DNA from 3 places in the Rahnella variigena genome. Region 1 is predicted to be linked to each of the others. Evidence: predicted binding sites of a transcription regulator. Region 1 holds the regulator's gene; each other region holds the start of a gene.
The links. Region 1 encodes Fur, which represses iron uptake genes when iron is present. Its sites were predicted from a motif close to ATAATAATGAGAACNACTATCAA; they were not measured.

Region 1 (4,349 bases):
AGGGGCAGGGGATCGGCTTACCTGAAACCTGCACTATATTCTCTTGCCGGCACCTTATTGGGTGGCGGAATGATGTTTTCTGAAGATGCCAAAGCGGCAGGTTTTATTGATGATTCGACGCTGACCGGCGGTGTGTATTACTGGCAGCGTGAGCGTGACCGCAAGGACATGGATCCGGCGAGCGACAACTACAAAGACTACACAACCAACCTTTCACATTCTACCGCTAACCTGAATCTCGATTTTTCTTCCGGCTATGCCTGGGACATGTTTGGTATTGATATCGCAGCCTTTACGGCGATAGAAATGGCCGAAAGCAGCGAAAGCGGACATCCCAACGAAATCGCTTTCTCCAACAGCAACCGTGCTTACGACGAAGATTACTCCGGCGATAAAAGTGGGGTCAGCCTGTACAAAGCCGCCGGTAAATTTAAATACGGCGGATTCTGGGGGCATGCCGGTTACATCCAGCCAACGGGCCAGACACTGATTGCACCGCACTGGAGCTTCATGCCGGGAACTTACCGCGGTGCGGAAGCGGGCTACAAGCACGATTTCGGTGATCCGGGAGAGTTGAGTTTCTCCTACATGTGGGCGGATGAATATAAATCTCCGTGGCATCTGGAAATGGATGATTTCCGCCAGAACGATAAGAAAACGGGCGTTTCATACATCCACTCTCTTGGAGCGAAATACGACTTCAAAAACGACTTTGTGCTGGAAGGCGCTTTTGGTCAGGCTGAAAGTTACGTCGATCAGTATTTTGCCAAAGCGTCTTACAAAATCGATCTGATGGGCAATCCGCTGACCACCAGCTACCAGTTCTACGGTGCGGAAGATCGCATCAGCAATAAGAACGATCCGAACAGCTTGTATGACGGGATGGCCTGGTTGCAGGCGCTGACTTTCGGTTACACCACCGGTCAGTTTAACTGGCGGCTGGAAGGTACGATGGTCAAAGCGGAAGGTAATCAGGGCTACTTCCTGCAACGTATGACCCCGACGTATTCCTCCTCCAACGGTCGTCTTGACGTGTGGTGGGATAACCGTTCGGACTTCAACGCCAACGGCGAGAAAGCGGTGTACGCCGGCGTACTTTACGATCTGGCGAAATGGGATCTGCCGGGCTTTGCCGTCGGGGGTTCTTACGTTTACGCGTGGGACGCCAAACCGAGTACCAACGCCGCTTATGACCAGAGCCAGCGTCTGAAAGAGAGCGCCTGGAGCCTGGATGCGCTTTACACCATTCAGGAAGGCCGCGCGAAGGGGACACTGTTCAAACTGCATTACACCCAGTACGACAACCACTCGGATATTCCGAGCTGGGGCGGGGGTTACGGCAACATATTCCAGGATGAAAAAGACGTGAAATTCATCGTTATTGCTCCATTCACTATTTTCTGAGGTCGTTATGTCGATGAATAAATTACTGATGATGGCGGTATCGGCTGTTCTGCTGGCAGGCTGTGCGCCTACCGCCGATCAGGCACAGATTTCGCAAACGCGTGAAGACTACCGCACCTGTATTAACTCTTCAGAAGGTAATCCGGACAAACTGGCGACCTGTCAGGTGTTGCTGAACAAGCTGAAACAGGAAAAAGCACACCAGAAATTTGCGGAACAGGAAACAGTTCGCGTGCTGGATTACCAGCGCTGTCTGACGGCGCGCAAAACCGGTGATGGTCAGGCATATGCGGCGGATTGCGGTAAAATCTGGCAGGAAATCACATCCAATAACGCGCCTGCAATGGCGAACTAATAGCAGATTTTTGTAAAAGCCTTAGCTGGCAAAAACATCATTATCAAAAGCGAAACCCCGGCTTGCCGGGGTTTTTTACGTCGGCAAGCGGCGTCTGTGTTCGGGGTGAAGCACAGGCATAAAAAAACCGCTTTCCAGCGGTTAGTTTATTTAGAACATTTGCGACAATCGAAGCTGTGCAAATTAATGCGCAGGTTTGTCATTGTGCAAAGATTCATCTTCACGGCAGTCGCCTGCTTCACAGTGACCGTACAGGTACAGACTGTGGTTGGTCAGTTTGATGCCATGTTTTTTAGCAATCTCACGCTGACGACCTTCAATATATTCGTCACGGAATTCAATCACACGACCGCAATCCAGGCAGATCAGGTGATCGTGGTGATGTTGCTGAGTCAGTTCGAATACGGACTTGCCGCCTTCGAAGTTATGACGGGTGACGATACCAGCATCATCAAACTGGTTCAGAACACGGTATACCGTGGCCAGACCAATTTCTTCGCCCATATCAATCAGTTGCTTGTACAGATCTTCCGCACTAACGTGATGACCTTCCGGCGCTTGCAGCACTTCCAGGATTTTGAGGCGCGGAAGCGTGACTTTTAAGCCGGCTTTCTTCAGTGCGGTGTTGTTGTCAGTCATGCGGATTCAGTCCTGTTACTATGTGCTAATCAAGTTGAGGCATGCAGCCTGTGGCATCGGCGGCACAAAATTGTTCGTTTACTGTTCTTCGTTTAAGGGAAGTGTGCCCATTCTCGTAAACGACAGCCTGTTAATAAAGATCACAAATTGCCTGTCACACTAATAATGCAACGACTTGATCGATAGAAAAAACAGATGAACTCAGTGTACCTTGATACGACCGAAAGTTACAATTTTGTAGCGGTTAAATTGTTAATTTCAGTAATAGTTTGGCCCTTCAATTGTAGAATAAATCCTCAGGGCCAACAGGGTTTTAGCCGATAATTTCTGAAAGGCTGAGTTCTTCTGTGATCTGTTTCACCCACGCATCAACACGTTCAGCGGTCAGTTCCGGCTGACGGTCTTCGTCAATTGCCAGTCCGATGAAGTGCTTATCATCTGCCAGGCCTTTGGATGCTTCAAAGTGGTAACCTTCAGTTGGCCAGTGTCCGACAATCACTGCGCCGCGTGGCTCAATGATATCGCGCACGGTACCCAGTGCATCGCAGAAATACTCGGCATAGTCTTCCTGATCGCCGCAGCCAAACAGGGCAACCAGCTTACCTTCGAAATCTATCTCTTCGAGCGACGGGAAAAAGTCATCCCAGTCACACTGCGCTTCACCGTAATACCAGGTTGGAATTCCGATCAGCAAAATATCGAATTTTTCCAGATCCTCTTTGCTGCTCTTCGCAATGTCATGCACCTCAGCCACATCTTTACCCAATTGTTTCTGGATCATTTTAGCGATGTTTTCGGTGTTACCTGTATCGGATCCAAAGAAGATACCTACAACGGCCATAAGATTATCTAACCTCTTGTTCTAAATGAAGTGCCCTGCATTGCAGGCAATAATAGCGAAGATGATAACAAACTCGCGAGGCGGAGAATATGCTTCTGCTCGCCTTCTTAACTGGGGAATAAGTTTATCGGGCAATATTTTAAAGTGTTATCGCCATCGTGTGCTTATCAACCACAGGGTTCCTGAGGTCATAAGCAAAGTGAAGAAATAAACCGGCTCCTTCCTTAAGTTTACGCATGTCCCGCCGATAGATGATGCGAGAGCAATCTCAACATAATAAAGAAATCGATGCCCGGAGAGGTGTTCAAACATGTCCGGGGGCGTAAGCCTGCTGGTTACCTGTTTTGATTCTCCGCATCCCCGTCAATCCTCAGACCAGAAACAGTCCTGTTTCGAGAGAGGCATATCGTGCAGTTTTTAAAAAATATTACCATCAGGGCCGCTTTATTAACCATTCTTGGCATCTTCTGCGTGATGTGGGCCGGTGTTTCCCTTTATACCGTCACATCACTTGGCACATTAACGCAAAATACCAGGAACAGTACCGAACTGGTCAACAACATGACGCTGATCAGCAAAGGTAACGATCAGTATTTCCGTACCGTGACGCGTCTGAGTCGTGCGGTTGCACAGCTTCAGGCTGACCCGTCAAAGGGCCCTGAAATTTTTGACAGCGCCAAACAATCTCTTGATGGACTGACTCAGGCGCTGGCTGATTTTAAATCAGTACCCCATCCGGGCCTGGAAGAATCAGCCATTCAGGAACTGCAGACCAGCTGGGAAAACCTGCTGACACAGGGCGTTACGCCGTTATTCAATGCTGCCAGCAGTAAGAATATCGACACCTATAACCAGTTAGCCAACACCACGGTTCCGGCGCTGAGCCGCACTTTTGGTTCATCAATGGAAAAAGTCAGCAGCCAGATTTCAGTTGATTTTCAGGCCGCACAAAATGAATCCAATCATCTGACCTACATGAGCAAAGTGATCCAGCTGAGCGCATTTGGTATTGGTTTGCTCCTGTTGCTGCTGACCGACCGCTATCTGGTGATGGCGCTGGTGAAACCGCTGGATAAAATCCGCGATCAGTTCGCGGTGATCGCCAGCGGT
Region 2 (4,349 bases), 1.7 Mb from region 1:
AAGACCTGGGTTAAAACGACCCGGTTTATAAAGACCCAGTTAATAAAGACTATAGCCTGCGCCGGAGGCAAATAAAGGTGGGATCAGGCTTCGATATCTTGCGGGAAGGTTTTTGACCAGGCTTCGAAACCGCCGTCAACGCTGTACACCGACTCGAAACCCTGAGAAATCAGGAATTGCGCGGCGCCACGGCTGCTGATGCCGTGATAGCACATCACCAGTACCGGCGTTTTGGCATCGGCCTGCTGAATAAAGGCGGGCAGGCTGTCGTTGCTCAGGTGATAAGCGCCCGGGGCATGTGCTGCGCCGAAGCTTTGCGGGTCGCGGATATCGACCATCACGGCTTCGCCTGAAGTCAGGCGGGTATGCGCTTGTTCAACGCTGATTGCTTCAAATTGTTCCATTCTGGTCGTGCCTCATAAAAGGTTATGCCGCTATTCTACCCAATAATTGCGCGACTAAGACCAGACGAAAAGCAGGGTTAAGCATTAAACGAGGATCACCTGCACACCTTTCTGGCGTAATTGTTCGATGATTTCACTGTTGGCTTCTTTGCCGGTGATCAGCACATCGATTTGCTCGGTGCGGCTGAACAGCATACCTGCACGTTGGCCGATTTTGCTGCTGTCGACCAGTGCCGCCAGTTTTCCGACATAATTCAGCATCTTCTGCTCGGCCATCGCCGTCAGCATGTCGGTTTTATACAGGCCGTCAGTGGTCAGTCCTGCGCCGCTGGTGAACATCCAGTGCCCGGCATACAGGCTGGCGTCGCCGTCCTGTGGCGCCAGGGTAATTGACTGACTTTTATTGTACTGACCGCCCATGATCACCACGCTGTCGTGTTCCTGCTCAATCAGATAATTGGCCAGCGGCAGATAATTGGTGATGACCTGAATGTCTTTCCCGCACATTTCGCGCCCCAGCAAAAACGCCGTCGACCCGCAGTTAATCACCACACTTTCACCCGGCTGGCACAGTCCGGCAGCCGCTTTGGCGATGCGCATTTTCTCATTGAGATTGTGCGTCTGATGGATGTTCAGCGGCGTCCAGTTCTGACGCGGCTGATTCACGGCTTCCGCCCCATTACGCACTTTACGCAGTTTGCCCAGTTCGTTGAGCTTGGTGATGTCACGACGCGCCGTAGCGGGTGAAATATCAAACTGATCAATCACATCAGCGACGGAAATCTGCCCCTGACGTTGCAGCAGATCGAGAATAGCATTGTGGCGTTGTGGCTCAGTCATGGTGGCTCCGGGCAAAATCGTTAAATGATTATTCCATGATTATAAACGAGCAGTAATGCGAAATGCATTGTTTATGAAGACGCAAATTAATCGGCCTCAATCAATACCCTAAATAATTCGAGTTGCAGCAAGGCGACAAGCTCAGGAAGCCCCGGGAGCTTAGTTAACTAAGTGACCGGGGGGAGTGAGCGCAGTCAACGCATCTGCAACTTGAAGTATGACGGGTATTTATAAGAAGGATTTAAACGGCAGGTCGGTTTCTGTCGTAAAGCAGTCGTCAAAGCCACGCGGATAGTGATACTCGAAGTTATCCTTATCATCCGGATACGTGAATTTACCGCCAACCTGCCAGATAAACGGTTTGAAGCCGTATTTCAGGCGATCTTTTTTCATCTCCCACAGCACACGGATTTCCTGCGGATCGGCCTGGAAATTCGACCAGATGTCGTGGTGGAACGGAATAACGACTTTGGTGTTCAGGGATTCCGCCATGCGCAGCATATCCACGCTGGTCATTTTGTCGGTCACGCCGCGCGGGTTCTCGCCATAAGAGCCGAGCGCCACGTCAATCTGATACTCGTTGCCGTGTTTGGCGTAGTAGTTGGAATAGTGCGAATCGCCGCTGTGATACAGGTTTCCGCCCGGCGTTTTGAACAGATAATTCACCGCACGCTGATCCATCATATCCGGCAATACGCCGGCGGCTTTCTGGTTTGCGGGCAGGGTAATCAGCACCGTGCGGTCGAAGGAATCCAGAGCGTGAATTTCCACGTCTTTGATCCGTATCACTTTGCCCGGCGTCATCACGATACAGCGGCTGGCAGGCACGCCCCAGCTCATCCACAAATCCACGCAGGTTTGCGGGCCGATGAACGGGACTTCAGAAGAACAGTTTTGCATGACAGCGGCGGCCACGTTCACATCGATATGATCGTTATGATCGTGGGTGGACAACACCGCGTCGATCTCCCTGATCGCAAAGGGATCGAGAACGAACGGCGTGGTGCGCAGATTCGGCTGGAGCTTCTTCACACCGGCCATGCGCTGCATCTGGTGGCCGGTTTTCATCAGCGGACTGCTGTGATTCTGCTTGCCCACGCCGCACCATAAATCGACGCAGATATTGGCTCCACCCTCAGACTTCAGCCAGATCCCCGTACAGCCCAGCCACCACATGGCGAAGGTGCCCGGCGCGACCTTTTCCTGCTCGATTTCTTCGTTTAACCAGGTGCCCCATTCCGGAAAAGTGCTGAGGATCCAGGACTCGCGGCTGATCGTTTCTACTTTGCTCATGGTATTCCCTCATCTGAGTTGGCTTTGAAGTAGCGTCATAATGAATCATTTAATGATTATATATGATTTGTTTGTGAGAAAGTTATCATCGAAAACTCATCATGACAATGATTTTCAGGATGTGTTTCTCAGCGGGGATAGCGACAGGAGGGGATGAAGATGTATGGATTTAGCAGGATATCCGTTTTTGTTTAAATGCTTATCGTATTGAAATGCATAATAAATATAAGAATTTTCATTGCGGTGGCAATGACACATCATGACGATATCTTGCGAGACTGCTCACAAATAATCATTATGAATCTTTATCTGATTCGATGTGAGCATTAGAGTGCATCTGTCCCTCACTGTTTAGCGCGGAGTTTGCTATACAAACGTGCTGAAGAGATCAAACAAGGTCAGACGGAGAGTCTTATGGAATTCCTCTACACCATCTTCACCGTATTTTTTAATCAGGTTATGACCAACGCGCCGTTGCTGTTGGGGCTTGTGACCATGCTCGGTTACATCCTGCTCAGGAAGAGCGCGACGGTGATCATCAAGGGCACCATCAAAACCATTATCGGCTTTATGTTACTGCAGGCAGGATCCGGCATTCTGACCGGTACCTTTAAACCGGTGGTGGCAAAACTTTCAGAAGTGTATGGCATTAACGGCGCAATATCAGACACCTATGCGTCGATGATGGCCACGGTTGAGCGCATGGGCGAGGCCTACAGCTGGGTCGGATATGCGGTGCTGATCGCGCTGGCGCTGAATATTCTGATGGTGGTGTTCCGCCGCATTACCGGCATTCGCACCATCATGCTGACCGGCCACATTATGTTTCAGCAGGCGGGGCTGATTGCGGTGTTCTTCTTCATCATGGGCTACCCGATGTGGACGACCATCTGGTCAACCGCAATTCTGGTGTCGCTGTACTGGGGAATCACCTCGAACATGATGTACAAACCGACGCAGGCCGTGACCGAAAACAGCGGCTTCTCGATTGGTCATCAGCAGCAATTCGCCTCGTGGATTGCCTGTAAGGTCGCGCCGTATCTCGGTAAAAAAGAAGACAGTGTAGAAAACCTTAAACTGCCGGGCTGGCTGAATATCTTCCACGACAATATCGTCTCTACTGCCATCGTGATGACCGTATTCTTCGGCATTATTCTGTGCTCTTTTGGCCTCGATACGCTGCAACAAATGGCCGGAAAAACTCACTGGACGATTTACATCCTGCAAACCGGTCTGATGTTTGCGGTGGCGATTTTCATCATCATTCAGGGCGTGCGCATGTTCGTCGCTGAACTGACCGAAGCCTTTAACGGCATCTCCCAGCGATTAATTCCCGGTGCCGTTCTGGCCATCGACTGCGCGGCTATCTACAGCTTTGCGCCGAACGCCGTGGTCTGGGGCTTTATGTGGGGCACCATCGGCCAGCTGATTGCCGTCGCCATTCTGTTTGGCATGGGCTCTTCCATCATGATCATTCCCGGCTTTATCCCGATGTTCTTCTCCAACGCTACCATCGGCGTGTTTGCCAACCACTTCGGTGGCTGGCGCGCGGCGCTGAAAATCTGTCTGGTGATGGGAATGATCGAAATCTTCGGCTGCGTCTGGGCCATCAAACTCACCGGTCTGAGCGCCTGGATGGGCATGGCCGACTGGTCAATTCTGGCACCGCCAATGATGCAGGGCTTCTTCAGCCTCGGCATGGCCTTTATGGGCGTCATCGCGGTCATCGCATTGCTTTACATGTTCTTCGCCGGTCGCACCTTGCGTGCTGAAGAAGATGCTGAAAAACAAACGCTTAATCAGTCCGTTTCT
Region 3 (4,349 bases), 2.0 Mb from region 1:
ATGCACCGGATCAATGCCGAGTGATAACACCACTGGCAACAGCACTGGCGTCAGGATCAGAATGATCGGTGCCATGTCCATCAGCGTGCCGATCAGCAACAGCATGATGTTGATCCACATGAGAATCACGTACTTGTTATCGGAGATCGAGGTGAAGAATTCGGTGATGCGCATCGGCAACTGCATGTAGGTCATCACTGCGCCAAAGCTGGCGGCAAAGCCTATCAGGATCATGACGATGCTGACGGTTTTCACCGTGCGGTACATGAGTTTTGGCAGCTCGCTCCACTTGTAATCGCGGTAGATAAACATGGTGACGAAGAATGACCACAGACAGGCAATCGCCGCTGATTCCGTTGCGGTAAATACTCCGCTGAGAATACCGCCCATGATGATGACGACGGTCATCAGCCCCCACAGCGTGTCGATGAAAATCTTCAGCGCCTGACGGAACGGCACGCGTTCACCTTTTGGATAACCGCGTTTGTGCGCAAACACCACGCACATCACCATCAGTGTCAGGCTGAGCAGTAAACCGGGCAGAATACCGGCGATGAACAGCGCGGCAATCGACACCGTGCCGCCGGTCGCCAGTGAATAAATCACCGAATTATGGCTGGGTGGCGTGAGGATCGCCTGCACCGAGCCGCTGGCGGTCACCGCTGCCGCAAAGTCACGCGGATAACCTTTCTTCTCCATTTCAGGGATCATCACCGAGCCGATCGACGCCGTGTCTGCTACCGAGGATCCGGAAATCGCGCCAAAAAAGGTCGAGGCTACGATATTCACCAGCGACAGTCCGCCGCGGATAAACCCGACAAAGATGTAGGCAAAACTGACCAGCCTGCGGGCGATCCCTCCTTCGGCCATGATCGCGCCCGCCAGAATAAAGAACGGTATAGCCAGCAGAGAGAACTTATTCACGCCGTTGGTCAGCTGGATCATCAGCGCTTCAAACGGCAGGTCAATCCACCAGGCTCCCGCCAGTGCGCTCAGCCCGACGGCGTAAGCGACCGGCACGCCAATCGCCAGCATCACCGCCAGCGTTAACAACAAGATTAATGCATCCATAACAGGCTCCGGTCAGGCGTCAGAATTGCCCAGCATCACTACAGGCCGCTGGTGCTGCGGGCCGGCAACGATCTGCTCAATGATGAATAACAGCGTCAGCGCAGAACCTATGGGCAACGGCAGATAGGTCTGTCCGGCGGTCAGCAGCGGGAATTCCGCCACCGGCTGTTGCCAGAGTTCGCTGCACAATTGCAGGCTGTACCAGAAAATAAACACGCTGATCGCCAGCATCATCAGGTCAGCCAGCAGGGCGGAGAATTTTTTCAGCGCAGGCGGCAGACGGTCGGTGACCATCGCCACCACAATGTGCGAACCGGCGCGGTAACTGACGGCGGCACCGATAAAGGTGAACGTCACCATGCACATAATCGCAATCGGCTCCGGCCACGACAGGGCGCTGTTCATCACGTAGCGGGCGAAGATCCCAACCGGGATCACCGCGACCATCAGCAGTAACGCAATACCGGCGAGCCACATCGCGCAGCGGTAAAGAATGTCCATCAGGGTGTGATAACTCGAGACCATAAATCCCCCGGCGAAAGATCATAAAGAGGCAGCCCGCAGGCTGCCGGAGTCAGGGTTTACTGAACGTCAGCGATTTGCTGCATCAGTTCCTGATGGTCTTTGCCGAATTCATCGCGCACGGATTGCGTGGCTTTGACATAAGTCGCAGGGTCGATCTCCTGGAATTTCACGCCGCCTGCTTTCATCGTTGCCAGCGCTTTCTCGTTATAGGCTTTCCACAGTTCGCGTTGCTCGTCCTGTGCTTCCTTCGCCAGTTTGAGGATTAACTGCTGGTCTTCCGGTTTCAGTTTGTCCCATTTCACTTTTGAATACAGGAACAGCTCCGGAATGATGAAGTGACGGCTGTAGGTGTAGTTTTTTACCACCGGCAGATAGTTGTGGGCGACAAACGTCGGTGGGTTGTTTTCGGTACCGTCGATAACCCCGGTCTGCATGCCGCTGAACACTTCACTGACGCCCATCGCCACCGGGTTTGCGCCCATGGCTTTCAGCGTCGCCAGTGCAATCGGGCTGCCTTGTACGCGGATTTTCATGCCGTGCAAATCTTCCGGTTTCACCACCGGCTCTTTGGTGATCAGGTTGCGCGTGCCGCCGTCCATCCAGCCGAGGAACACCAGACGGGAGTTCGGATTGTTGGTGATTTTGTCGCCGATTTCTTTGCCAATCTGACCGTCGAGCACTTTGTGCATGTGGTCTTCATCGCGGAATATATAGGGCAGGGTGAAGACGTTTATCTCCGGTAAAATCGAGGCAACCGGCGTCATCGATACGCGGATAATATCCAGCGCGCCAAGCTGTGCCTGTTCAATTTCCTGCTTTTCATCCCCCAGAACACCGCCCGGGAACGTTTTGATTTCGAGGCGTCCGTCCGTTTGCTTTTGCAGCTTTTCGCCCATGTGCTGAACGGCGACGACGTTCGGATAGCCTTGCGGATGCACATCGGCGGCCTTCAGCGTTTGTGCGGATACACCCGCGGTAAATAAGAGGGTCGCGGAACTCAGGCAAAGGCTGAGAAGTGCTTTTTGCATTTTCATCAGTTTGTCTCCAGGGTACTCAGTAAGGGAAAGATAAATGAGAGCAAGTGTTGATCAGAGCCAACGGAAGGTCCGGCCTGTTCATTATGAAATAGGTGTAAATAAGCTTTTAAATTATAGGGATACAAGACGTGCCGGTATGCGGTCTTCGCCTGAGTAAGCACCTTATCCTATTTTTTACTGCGCGGTATTTGAGCGTTATCACAAACTCGCAACAAATGTAAAAAGGTGTTACTTAATATTTAAAACGTTGTTTTGACTTAGATAGTGATGCTCAGGTGATTGATTTACCGCGTGATTTTTATAGAAACTGTGACGCAGGTTAAATTGTTCATCCCTTGTGCAAACACGAAAAACCTTGTCGTCTGTCAATGACACGCCAGCCTCCAGGCGCGACAATGTAAATAATAATGAGAACGACTATCAATTAGGCCTTTTTCTTTGATATCATTCGGCGTTATTCATTCCTTCTACACACTGATTCTGGCTGGAGGCGACGCGTGAAAACGGCTCGCAATAAGATGAAAGAGGCGACCTCATTACTGATGTCGTTGATGTTGGTTGCTGGCTTAAGCGGCAACGCGATGGCTGCACCTGCGACGCCGGCTGGACAAGCCGTCAATTCTGCAGCATCTCAACCGGCAGCGGCGGATGCCCCTGCACCGGCGACCAGTGATGCAACGCCAGCACCGGTAATGCAACCGGCCCCGACCGAAGCGACGCCTGTTATTCCTACCGATTTGTCTGTTATGGGCATGTATCATCACGCTGATGCGGTGGTGAAAACCGTCATGATTGGCCTGCTGCTGGCCTCTGTCGTCACCTGGGCGTTGCTGTTCAGCAAAGGTGCTGAAGTGTTCACTGGCAAACGCCGTATGCGCCGCGAATTTGATGCGCTGTCTTCTGTCCGTACACTGGATGAGGCCGCTGAACAGGCAGAAAGCTTCGCCGCCAGCAGCATCAGCGCGCAGATGATCCGCGATGCACAGAATGAGCTCGAGCTGTCAGCAGGTTCCACCGACAACAACGGGATTAAAGAGCGTACTGGTTTCCGCCTTGAGCGCCGCGTCAGCGCTGCCGGTCGTTACATGGGCCGTGGCAACGGTATTCTGGCGACTATCGGGGCAATCTCTCCGTTCGTCGGCCTTTTCGGTACTGTGTGGGGCATCATGAACAGCTTCATCGGTATCGCGCAAACGCAAACCACTAACCTGGCTGTCGTGGCACCGGGCATCGCAGAAGCCTTGCTGGCGACCGCTGTCGGTCTGGTTGCAGCGATTCCTGCCGTAGTTATCTACAATATTTTCGCCCGTACCATTACCTCTTACCGTCATCAGGTTGGCGATGTAGCGGCGCAGATTATTCTGTTGCAGGGTCGTGATTTGGATCTGGCTGCCAGCAAAGGCGATGCGCCACGCGGTCAGACAGGTCAGTTACGCGTAGGGTAAGAACAGATTATGGCTATTCGGTTAAACGACGATATCGACGAAAGCGGTGAAATGCATGACATCAACGTCACGCCTTTCATCGACGTCATGCTGGTATTGCTGATCATCTTCATGGTGGCCGCGCCGCTGGCGACCGTGGATGTGCGGGTTGATTTACCCGCCTCTACGGCGAAACAGCAGCCGCGTCCGGAGAAACCGATCTTCCTGTCGGTGAAAGCAGACAAACAGCTGTTCCTCGGCGACACGCCGGTCAACAGCGATAATCTGACCT

Region 2: ulaG (L-ascorbate 6-phosphate lactonase) is a predicted target of Fur. The motif match lies at 2,754-2,776, and genes of this name have one in related genera.
Region 3: exbB (tol-pal system-associated acyl-CoA thioesterase) is a predicted target of Fur. The motif match lies at 3,035-3,057, and genes of this name have one in related genera.

Annotation. Positions count from the first base shown of each region.
Region 1 is NZ_NSDJ01000001.1:2,102,640-2,106,988, forward strand. It holds gene chiP (chitoporin ChiP) at 1-1,404, shown strand, start outside; gene chiQ (ChiQ/YbfN family lipoprotein) at 1,418-1,759, shown strand; gene fur (ferric iron uptake transcriptional regulator) at 1,943-2,398, opposite strand; gene fldA (flavodoxin FldA) at 2,712-3,239, opposite strand; gene CKQ54_RS09700 (methyl-accepting chemotaxis protein) at 3,648-4,349, shown strand, end outside.
Region 2 is NZ_NSDJ01000001.1:447,000-451,348, reverse strand. It holds gene glpE (thiosulfate sulfurtransferase GlpE) at 84-404, opposite strand; gene ulaR (HTH-type transcriptional regulator UlaR) at 489-1,244, opposite strand; gene ulaG (L-ascorbate 6-phosphate lactonase) at 1,473-2,537, opposite strand; gene ulaA (PTS ascorbate transporter subunit IIC) at 2,952-4,349, shown strand, end outside.
Region 3 is NZ_NSDJ01000001.1:66,130-70,478, reverse strand. It holds gene CKQ54_RS00320 (TRAP transporter large permease) at 1-1,071, opposite strand, end outside; gene CKQ54_RS00315 (TRAP transporter small permease) at 1,084-1,596, opposite strand; gene CKQ54_RS00310 (TRAP transporter substrate-binding protein) at 1,653-2,630, opposite strand; gene exbB (tol-pal system-associated acyl-CoA thioesterase) at 3,152-4,078, shown strand; gene exbD (TonB system transport protein ExbD) at 4,088-4,349, shown strand, end outside.